One region of the Streptomyces sp. RKND-216 genome, then DNA from elsewhere that is predicted to be linked to it. Evidence: riboswitches for the same ligand, from Rfam matches in the RefSeq annotation. Region 1 holds a riboswitch; each other region holds the start of a gene.

The links. Region 1 has a riboswitch for thiamine pyrophosphate ahead of thiC (phosphomethylpyrimidine synthase ThiC). Riboswitches for the same ligand answer to the same signal wherever they lie in the genome.
Region 2: it holds a riboswitch for thiamine pyrophosphate, as region 1 does, so the genes downstream of both, E4198_RS05440 (thiamine ABC transporter substrate-binding protein) here and thiC (phosphomethylpyrimidine synthase ThiC) in region 1, are expected to answer to the same signal.
Region 3: it holds a riboswitch for thiamine pyrophosphate, as region 1 does, so the genes downstream of both, thiO (glycine oxidase ThiO) here and thiC (phosphomethylpyrimidine synthase ThiC) in region 1, are expected to answer to the same signal.

Annotation. Positions count from the first base shown of each region.
Region 1 is NZ_SSBQ01000002.1:2,903,004-2,906,234, reverse strand. It holds gene E4198_RS12960 (YibE/F family protein) at 1-1,070, opposite strand, end outside; TPP riboswitch at 1,141-1,254, shown strand; gene thiC (phosphomethylpyrimidine synthase ThiC) at 1,246-3,072, shown strand.
Region 2 is NZ_SSBQ01000002.1:1,273,177-1,276,407, forward strand. It holds gene E4198_RS05435 (iron ABC transporter permease) at 1-102, opposite strand, end outside; gene E4198_RS05440 (thiamine ABC transporter substrate-binding protein) at 228-1,313, opposite strand; TPP riboswitch at 1,373-1,482, opposite strand; gene rlmN (23S rRNA (adenine(2503)-C(2))-methyltransferase RlmN) at 1,615-2,721, opposite strand; gene E4198_RS05450 (phosphatidate cytidylyltransferase) at 3,005-3,231, opposite strand, start outside.
Region 3 is NZ_SSBQ01000002.1:4,849,707-4,852,937, reverse strand. It holds gene E4198_RS21260 (Rv2175c family DNA-binding protein) at 1-333, opposite strand, end outside; gene E4198_RS21255 (FAD-dependent oxidoreductase) at 367-1,551, opposite strand; TPP riboswitch at 1,736-1,848, shown strand; gene thiO (glycine oxidase ThiO) at 1,842-3,011, shown strand; gene thiS (sulfur carrier protein ThiS) at 3,008-3,231, shown strand, end outside.

The sequences.
Region 1 (3,231 bases):
AGCACGCCGAGCGAACCGATGAGCACACCGGCGAGCAGCAGACCCTGGATCTTGATGTCGGGGTAGAGCCCGTGCACCAGCCCCGTCTGGTCGTCGGTGTTGCCCGTGAGCTCCGCCCAGCCGATGAACAGCGAACCCAGCACGCCGATCAGCAGCAGCGACACCAGCGTGCCGAGCGCCGCGACGGAGGTCCGTGCGGACAGGCCGTGGCAGAGGTAGAGCGTGGCCAGCATGATCGCGCTGCCGCCCACCACAGCGACCAGCAGCGGGTTGGAGCCCTGGAGGATCGCCGGGAGGATGAACAGCGTCAGCACGGCGAAGCTCACCCCCAGCCCGACCAGCGCCAGCATCCCGCGCAGCCGTCCCACCAGCACCACCACCACGGCGAAGATCCCGGCGAGCAGCGCCATCGGCAGGTCGCGGTCCACGTCGATCACCGCGTACTGGAGATCCCGCGGCGCGTTCTCCGCATAGGCGACGACGACGTCCTGCCCGGCGGACAGGGTGCGGGTGGCGTCCGGGGTGATGACGTGGGGGAAGGTGCGTCCGGTGCCGGGGCCGCTGGTGACCTCGACGGTCGCCTGGCGGCACGCCTGGTCGCCGGCACCGCCGGCACCGCCCGCGCCGGGATCGGGCTGCTGCCCGATCCCGCCCGACGGCTGGGCGTTGACGTCGGCGCAGTCCACGGTGCGCACGGCCGTGACGCGCGCGTCGTAGGTGGGCCGGTCGAAGCCGACGCCGCTGCGACCGTCCTCCTGCCCGCCCGGCGCCCCGCCCGGCCAGAGCAGCACCAGCCCCGCGACGACGGCGGCGGCGAAGGGGATGAGCACGGCGGCGACGACCTTCCGCAGGTGGCGGGAGACGGGCGTCGCCGGGCCATGGGCGTGCGCGTGGCCGTGACCGCCGTGCCCACCGCCGTGGCCGTGACCGCCGTGCCCGCCGTGACCGCCGCCGTGGGCGGGCGGGTGGCCGTACTCGGGGCGCCGGCCGTGCTGGTGGGCATGCCCGGATCGGGGCCCGTCCCCCCACCCGGAGGACGGCGGCTGCGGCTGCTGCGGTGGCGTCGTCACACACCGATCATCGCAAGAAGCCGGGGGCCCTCTGGCCACCCCGCGCGGTGAGCCGTTAGCGTGGAGCCGCTTTGCACATCGCGGGAGCTCCGAGCACGGGGCTGAGAGGGCGCTGAACGGCTGCGTCGACCGCCGAACCTGTTACCGGGTAATGCCGGCGTAGGGAGTAGGTCTCATGACCATGCAGGATGCACGCACGCCCGAAAACCCGTCCGGCGCTGCCGAAGCGCAGCGGAAACCGGGCTGGCACAAGGGCTACGTCGGGGGATCGCGCCCGGACATCCGGGTCCCGGTCCGCCGGGTGCACCTCACCAACGGCCAGGACGTGACGCTGTACGACACGTCCGGCCCGTACACCGACCCCACCATCGACACCGACGTCCGCCGCGGCCTGCCGCCGCTGCGGGAGAACTGGATCATCTCCCGGGGGGACACCGAGGAGTACGCGGGCCGTGAACTGCGGCCCGAGGACGACGGGATCAAGCACACCTCGCCGCGCGGCGGTCTGAGGAACCTGGACGCGGTCTTCCCCGGCCGTCCGCGCCAGCCCCGGCGGGCACGCGGCGATATGGCCGTCACGCAGCTCGCGTACGCCCGGCGCGGCGACATCACCCCGGAGATGGAGTACGTCGCCGTCCGGGAGAACGTCTCCCCCGAGTTGGTGCGCGACGAGATCGCCGCGGGACGCGCCGTCCTCCCGGCCAACGTCAACCACCCGGAGATCGAGCCGATGATCATCGGCAAGAACTTCCTGGTGAAGGTCAACGCCAACATCGGCAACTCCGCCGTCACCTCCTCGATCGAGGAGGAGGTGGAGAAGATGACCTGGGCGAGCCGCTGGGGCGCCGACACGGTCATGGACCTCTCCACCGGCCGCAACATCCACACCACCCGCGAGTGGGTGCTGCGCAACTCCCCCGTGCCCATCGGCACGGTGCCGCTCTACCAGGCGCTGGAGAAGGTCGACGGCAAGGCCGAGGAGCTGAGCTGGGAGGTCTACAAGGACACCGTCCTGGAGCAGTGCGAGCAGGGCGTCGACTACATGACCGTCCACGCCGGCGTGCTGCTGCGCTACGTGCCGCTCACCGCGCGTCGCAAGACCGGCATCGTCTCACGCGGCGGCTCCATCATGGCCGCCTGGTGCCTGGCGCATCACCAGGAGAGCTTCCTCTACACCCACTTCGAGGAACTCTGCGACATCCTGCGCGCGTACGACGTGACGTTTTCGCTCGGCGACGGACTCCGGCCCGGATCGATCGCCGACGCGAACGACGAGGCGCAGTTCGCCGAACTGCGCACGCTCGGCGAACTGAACCGGATCGCCAAGGCGCGCGGCGTGCAGACGATGATCGAGGGCCCCGGACACGTCCCGATGCACAAGATCAAGGAGAACATCGACCTCCAGCAGGAGATCTGCGAGGAGGCGCCCTTCTACACCCTGGGCCCGCTCACCACCGACATCGCCCCGGCGTACGACCACATCACCTCGGGCATCGGCGCGGCGATGATCGGCTGGTGGGGGACGGCGATGCTCTGCTACGTCACGCCGAAGGAGCACCTGGGCCTGCCCGACCGGGACGACGTCAAGACCGGCGTGATCACGTACAAGATCGCGGCGCACGCGGCGGACCTGGCCAAGGGCCACCCGGGCGCGCAGGACTGGGACGACGCGCTGTCCGACGCGCGCTTCGAGTTCCGCTGGGAGGACCAGTTCAACCTGGCCCTCGACCCGGACACCGCCCGGGAGTTCCACGACGCGACCCTCCCGGCCGAACCGGCCAAGACGGCACACTTCTGCTCGATGTGCGGGCCGAAATTCTGCTCGATGAAGATCAGCCAGGACATCCGCCGGGAGCACGCCAGCGAGATGGCCGGAGGCGGAGCAGCGAACGGCGGCGTCCCCGCCGCACTCGACGTGCAGGAGATCGAGGCGGGCATGGCGGAGAAGTCGCGTGAGTTCGCCGAGGCGGGCAACCGCGTCTACCTGCCGCTGGCGGACTGACCGACGGCGACGGCCTCCCGGATGCGCGGCGGCCGCCCTCGAAGAGGTGCGACGCCGACGACCGGGGGGCTGCACCGATCGGTGCAGCCCCCCGGTCGCGGTGTGCCCCCGTACATCCCCCGGCGCCCCTGTACGTCCCCCGGGGGCGTGCGGCCGAAG
Region 2 (3,231 bases), 1.6 Mb from region 1:
GCGGGCGAACTGCCACCGGCCGCCGTCGTGCAGGCCGCGGAGCGTGATCGCGACGACCGGATAGGCGAAGAAGAGGGCGAAGAACGCGGCCGGCAGGGCCATCAGGGCCAGCCGCCGGGCGGCGTCGCGTGCGCCGCCCGGCTGCAGTCCGGGGGTGGGCACCGGCTCCCTCCGCGGCGCGGGGACGTACGTCCACGCCCGCCGGAGCGCCGGCCGCGCCTCGGTGTCTACCGCACGACGAGCGAGGTCCACGCCTTCACCCACTGCTCCCGGTTGTCCGCGATGCGCTCCGGCGCCATCGTGGCCGGGTTCTCGACGTCCGCGCCGTACTCGGTGAACACCTCAGGCAGTGCGGCGTCCTCGCGCACCGGGGAGACGAACATCTGGAGCGGCAGGTCCTCCTGGAACGCAGTGCCGATCAGGAAGTCCAGCAGCGCCTTGCCGCCCTTCGGGTTGTCCGCGCCCTCCAGCAGGCCGGCGAACTCGACCTGCCGGAAGCAGGTGCCCTCGGCGACGCCGGTCGGCGCATGCTCGGGCATCGGCTTCTTCCCGAGCACCTCGGCGGGCGGGCTGGATGCGTACGACACGACCAGCGGCCGGTCGCCCTTGCCCTCGCCGCCGGCCGATCCGCTGAACCGGTCGTAGTACGCCTGCTCCCAGCCGTCGACGACCTCGACGCCATTGGCCTCCAGCTTCTTCCAGTAGTCCTTCCACCCGCCGTTCCCGTACTCGGCGACGGTGGCGAGTAGGAAGCCCAGACCGGGCGAGGAGGTGGCGGCGTTCTCGGTGACGAGCAGGTCCTTGTACGCCGGCTTCGTCAGGTCGCCGAGCGTGCGGGGCGGCCGGAGGTCGTTCTTCTCGAAGTACTCGCGGTCGTAGTTGACGCAGATCTCGCCGGTGTCCACCGGGGTCACGTCCGTGCCGCCACCGGCCGGCCGGTACTCCTGCGGGACCTTCTCCAGGCCGCGGGCCTCGTAGGGGGTGAAGATCTCGTTCTCCAGCGCGCGGGAGAGCAGGGTGTTGTCCACGCCGAAGAGGACGTCGCCCTGCGGGTTGCCCTTGTTCAGCACCGCCTGGTTGACCGTGGATCCGGCGTCGCCGGCGCGCAGGATCTCCAGTTCGTAGCCGGTCTCGTCGGTGAACCGCTCAAGCACCTTCTCGGAGGCGGCGAAGGAGTCGTGCGTGACCAGGGTGACCTTCTCCGCGTCCCCGCCGTCCGCAGAGGAGTCGCCGGACCCACCGGAGCCGCCGCACCCGGCGAGCAGCGAGACGCCCAGCGTGACGGCGAGGAGGGTGGTGGCGGTGTGCTTCATCGTGCAGCCTTCTTCCCGGGTCCTCGGCGGACCTCCAGGTGGGCGCACGCGGGCAGCACGAGAGGTGTGAACCGATCTTCCTACCCAGCATGACCTGGGCGAGGTTCGAGGGTCTGCGGCCGGACGGTGCCGCACTCTCAGCGCTGCGCGCGCTCCCCTGTCGGATGGAAATACCGTTGTACGGTACCAGCCGGGCTCTCACGGCGAGCAGGCCCGGCCTCCGTCGGGGCACGGGCGGCGCCCGTCTCGCGTGCCCCGCCGCCCTTCCACCGCTGTCCTGCCGCGGTTCCGCCGCTGCCGGTCAGCGCTCCGTGGCCGCCAGCTGGCCGCAGGCCCCGTCGATCTCCTGGCCCCGGGTGTCCCGCACGGTCACCGGTACGCGGTGCGCCTCCAGGGCCCGGACGAACTCCCGCTCGTCCTCCGGCCGCGACGCGGTCCACTTGGACCCCGGCGTCGGGTTGAGGGGGATCAGGTTGACGTGCACCGGTCGTCCCTTGAGCAGCCGGCCCAGCAGATCGGCCCGCCACGCCTGGTCGTTGATGTCCCGGATCAGCGCGTACTCGATGGAGACCCGGCGCCCGGACTTCTCCGCGTACTCCCACGCGGCGTCCAGCACCTCGCGCACCTTCCACCGGGTGTTCACCGGCACGAGGGTGTCGCGCAGCTCGTCGTCCGGCGCGTGCAGCGAGACCGCCAGGCGGCACTTGAGCCCTTCGTCGGCGAACCGCAGCATCGCGGGCACCAGACCCACCGTCGACACCGTGATGCCCCGCTGCGACAACCCGACGCCGTCCGGCTCCGGATCGGTCAGGCGGCGGATGGCGCCGACCACCCGCTTGTAGTTGGCGAGCGGCTCGCCCATTCCCATGAACACGATGTTCGACAGCCGCGCCGGGCCCCCGGGCACCTCCCCGTCGCGCAGCGCACGCATGCCGTCGACGATCTGGTGCACGATCTCCGCCGTCGACAGGTTGCGGTCCAGGCCCGCCTGCCCCGTCGCGCAGAACGGGCAGTTCATCCCGCATCCGGCCTGCGAACTGATGCACATCGTGACCCTGTCCGGATACCGCATCAGCACCGACTCGACCAGCGTGCCGTCGTGCAGCCGCCACAGCGTCTTGCGCGTCGTGTCCTCGTCACAGCTGATGTGCCGCACCACGCTCATCAGCTCCGGCAGCAGCTCGCCAGCCAGCCGCTCCCGCGACTGCTGCGGGATGTCGGTCCACTCCGCGGGGTCGTGCGCGTACCGGGCGAAGTAGTGCTGCGACAGCTGCTTCGCGCGGAACGGCTTCTCCCCCAGCGCGGCCACGGCCTCCTTCCGCTCCTTCGGCGAAAGGTCGGCCAGATGCCGCGGCGGCTTCGCGGCCCCGCGCGGCGCCACGAACGTGAGCTCTCCAGGTGCAGGCATAACCGCTCCAGTGTCGCAGATTCCCGGGCCGTTCCCGCCGCCCAGCACCTGCGACCCTTGCCACCCTCCGGCACCCCCAGTCAGCCTCGGCCACCCCCGCACGGCCCCGCACGGCCCAACCGGAGACTCCGCCAGCACGCATGACATGTCTGGAACGCATGCGACGCGCTCGGCCACGTCGCCCGCTGTACGCCTGATCCCCGCCTCAGCACTCCGGGTGGCGGGCCGCAGGCCGCGGAGCCGGGGACGGTGACCGGCCAGTGGCGCCGTTACGGGTCGGCGGTCAGGCGGTGCCGGTGAAGAGGACGAAGAGGAGCCAGGCCACGGGGGCGGTGGGGAGGAGGGAGTCGAGGCGGTCCATGATGCCGCCGTGGCCGGGAAGAACCGTGCCCATGTCCTTGATGCCGAGGTCCCTCTTGATCATGGACTCGCCGAGATCGCCGAGAGTGGCGCTGACGGCGACGGCGAAGCCGAGGATCAGGCCCTGCCACCAGGCGCCACCGTCGACGG
Region 3 (3,231 bases), 1.9 Mb from region 1:
CTCGGTGCCGCGGTTCTCCCGCAGCGCCTGCGCGGGCGTGCCCGGCAGGCTGTCGTCCGGGGTGAACAGCCACTCCAGCACCTCCTCGTCGGTGAACCCGTCGTCCCTGAGCAGGGTCAGCGTGCCGACCAGGCCCTTCACGATCCGGTCCCCCGCGACGAAGTCGGCGGGGACGTGCAGCGCGCGGTTCTCGCCTCGGCGCACGGCGATCAGCTGGCCCTCCTTGACCAACTGCCGTACCCGGGTCACCTCGACGCCGAACTGCTCGGCGATGTCGGGCAGCGTGAGCCAGGCGGGGACGAGAGCATCGGTCTTCGCGTCAATCTCGGTCACGGACACCAGCCTGCCACCTGCCGCCGACAGTCACTAGCGCACGGCCTTCTTCAAGGCGACCGACGCGTCCGCCAGCAGGGTGGGATCGAGTACGGCGCCCTGCTGGATGAGCCGGCGGCCCTGGGCGAGGTCGCGGGGGCGCCCGACGGCAAGCAGCGCGGTCAGCGTCTCTCCGCGCAGCCAGCACACCGACCAGGACGGCTCCCCCGGGTCGCCGCGCAGCAGCATCCGGTCGGCACCCGCGTGGTGCCCCGCGTACTGCACGAAGCGGCCGAACTGCTCGGACCAGAAGTAGGGCACCGGGTCATAGACGGCCTCCTCCGCCGGGCCACCGCCGCGCAGCTCGGCGACGACGTTGGCGGCGACCACCACCGGGCCCTGCAGGGCGTTGTCCCAGTGGTGCACCAGCAGCCGGGCGCCGTAGCGGGCGGAGGGGAACGACACGCAGTCCCCCACCGCGTACACGCCGGGGACCGAGGTGCGCAGCCGGTCGTCGCCCCGCACCGAGCCGTCGGCGCAGAGCGCGACTCCCGAGTCGGCGAGCCAGCGGGTCGCCGGGCGGGCGCCGATGCCCACCACCACCGCGTCGGCGGGCACGCGCTCGCCGTCGTCCAGCACCACGGCGCCAGGTTCGACGGCCGCCACCCGGGCACCGGTACGCAGCCGGGCACCGCTCTGTGCGTACCAGTCGCGCATGTGCACCGCGACGTCGGCGGGCAGCGCGCCGGGCAGCGGCCGGTCGGCGCTCTCGACGACGGTGACGGCGCAGCCGGCCTCGCGGGCCGCGGTGGCGAACTCGGCGCCGATCCAGCCCGCGCCGACCACCACGACGTCCTTGCGCTCCTCGAGCACGGGCCGGAGCCGGGCGACATCGTCCAGGGTGCGCAGCAGGTGCACGCCGGGGGCGCCCTCGCCGCCCGGCAGGGTCAGGGGCTCGGCTCCGGTGGCGAGCACCAGGGCGTCGTACGGGACCGGCCCGCGGCCGGTCTGCAGCACCCGCTCACCGGCGTCCAACCCCGTGACGGGGTTGCCGAGTTCGAGTTCCACGCCAAGCGTGTCGAAGTCGATGTCGAACGCGGAGCCCTCGGCCGTGCCGAGCAGCACGGCCTTGGACAGCGGCGGACGGTCGTACGGCTGGTGCGGCTCGGCGCCCAGCAGCAGCACGGGGCCGGTCCAGCCCTGTTCGCGCAGCTGCACCGCTGTCTGGACGCCCGCCATGCCGGCGCCGACGATCACCACACGCGCGTTGTCCTCGGTCACACCGCCACTGTATGACGGCGCCCGGCACGGTCGCCCGAGCGTCCTTCCCGAGCGTCCTTGAGGCCGCGTGAATCTGGACGGCCGCAGGCGCCGGGCCCGCCGCGGAACGGCTCCCGGCGGACGCAGTAGGGTGGCCGGCATACGTCATGCACGCGGGAGCCCGGCGGACCGGGCTGAGAGGGAGGCGGAACGGCCTCCGACCGTACGAACCTGATCCGGGTCATTCCGGCGAAGGGAGGAGACGCGAAGTGCCGACCCCTGAGACGTCCGCCGCGGACGTCCTCGTTCTCGGCGGTGGGCTGTCCGGCCTGGTCACGGCCTGGCGCGCGGCCCAGCGCGGCCTTCGGACGGCAGTGGCCGACCCCGCGCCGGGCGGCGGCGCCGCGCGGGTCGCGGCGGGCATGCTGGCGGCCGTCACCGAACTCCATTACGGCGAGGAGACGTTGCTCGCCCTGAACCTGGCGTCCGCCCGCCGCTATCCGGACTTCGTCGCCGAGCTGGAAGAGGCGAGCGGGCGGCTCACCGCCCACCGCGCCTGCGGTGCCCTGTCCGTCGCCTTCGACGCGGACGACCGCGCCCGTCTCCGTGACGTGCACGCGCTGCAGCAGCGGTGCGGTCTGGAGGCCGAGTGGCTGACCGGCCGCGAGTGCCGGCGGCTGGAGCCGATGCTGGCTCCCTCGGTGCGGGCCGGCGTCCGGGTGGACGGCGACCACCAGGTCGATCCCCGGCGGCTCGCGGCGGCACTGCTCGCCGCCTGCACCCGTGCCGGAGTCGCCTTCCGCGAGGCCGCCGCCGCACGGCTGACCGTCGCGGGCAACCGGGCGGCCGGGGCGGTCCTCACGGACGGCCGCGAGATCCGCGCTGGACAGACGGTGCTGGCCACCGGCTCGTGGAGCGGGAAGCTGGACGGCGTGCCGCCCGGGGTGCTGCCGCCGGTGCGGCCGGTGAAGGGCCAGGTGCTGCGGCTGCGCGTACCGCCCGCGTACGCGCCGTTCCTCTCCCGCACCGTCCGGGCCACGGTGCGCGGCACGCCCGTCTACCTGGTGCCCCGGGAGGACGGGGAGCTGGTGGTGGGGGCGACGAGCGAGGAGCTGGGCTGGGACACCACGGTGACCGCCGGCGGCGTGTACGAACTACTGCGGGACGCACGGGCGCTGGTGCCGGGCGTCACCGAGCTCCCGCTCACCGAGTCCGGCGCCGGCCTGCGCCCGGTCTCCCCCGACAACGCGCCCGCGCTGGGGCCCACCGCGCTGCCGGGCCTGCACGTCGCGACCGGCCACGGCCGCAACGGCGTGCTCCTCACCCCCGTGACGGGAGACGTGATGGCAGAGGTGCTGACGACGGGCCGGCTGCCCGAGGACGCCCGGCCGTTCGCCCCGGACCGCTTCCTCTCCCCCCTCCAGGAGCACACCCGATGACTGCTGCACACACCGCGACCGTGACGCTGACCGTGAACGGGGAGCCGCGGGAGCTGTCCCGCGGCCAGACCCTCGACCGTCTGGTGGCGACGCTGACCACCGCGCCGTCCGGGGTGGCGGCTGCCGTGAACGAGGCCGTCGTGCCGCGCGGCCGGTGGCCGGAGACCGAGCTGGCCGACGGCGACCGCGTCGAAGTGCTGACCGCCGTACAGGGAGGCTG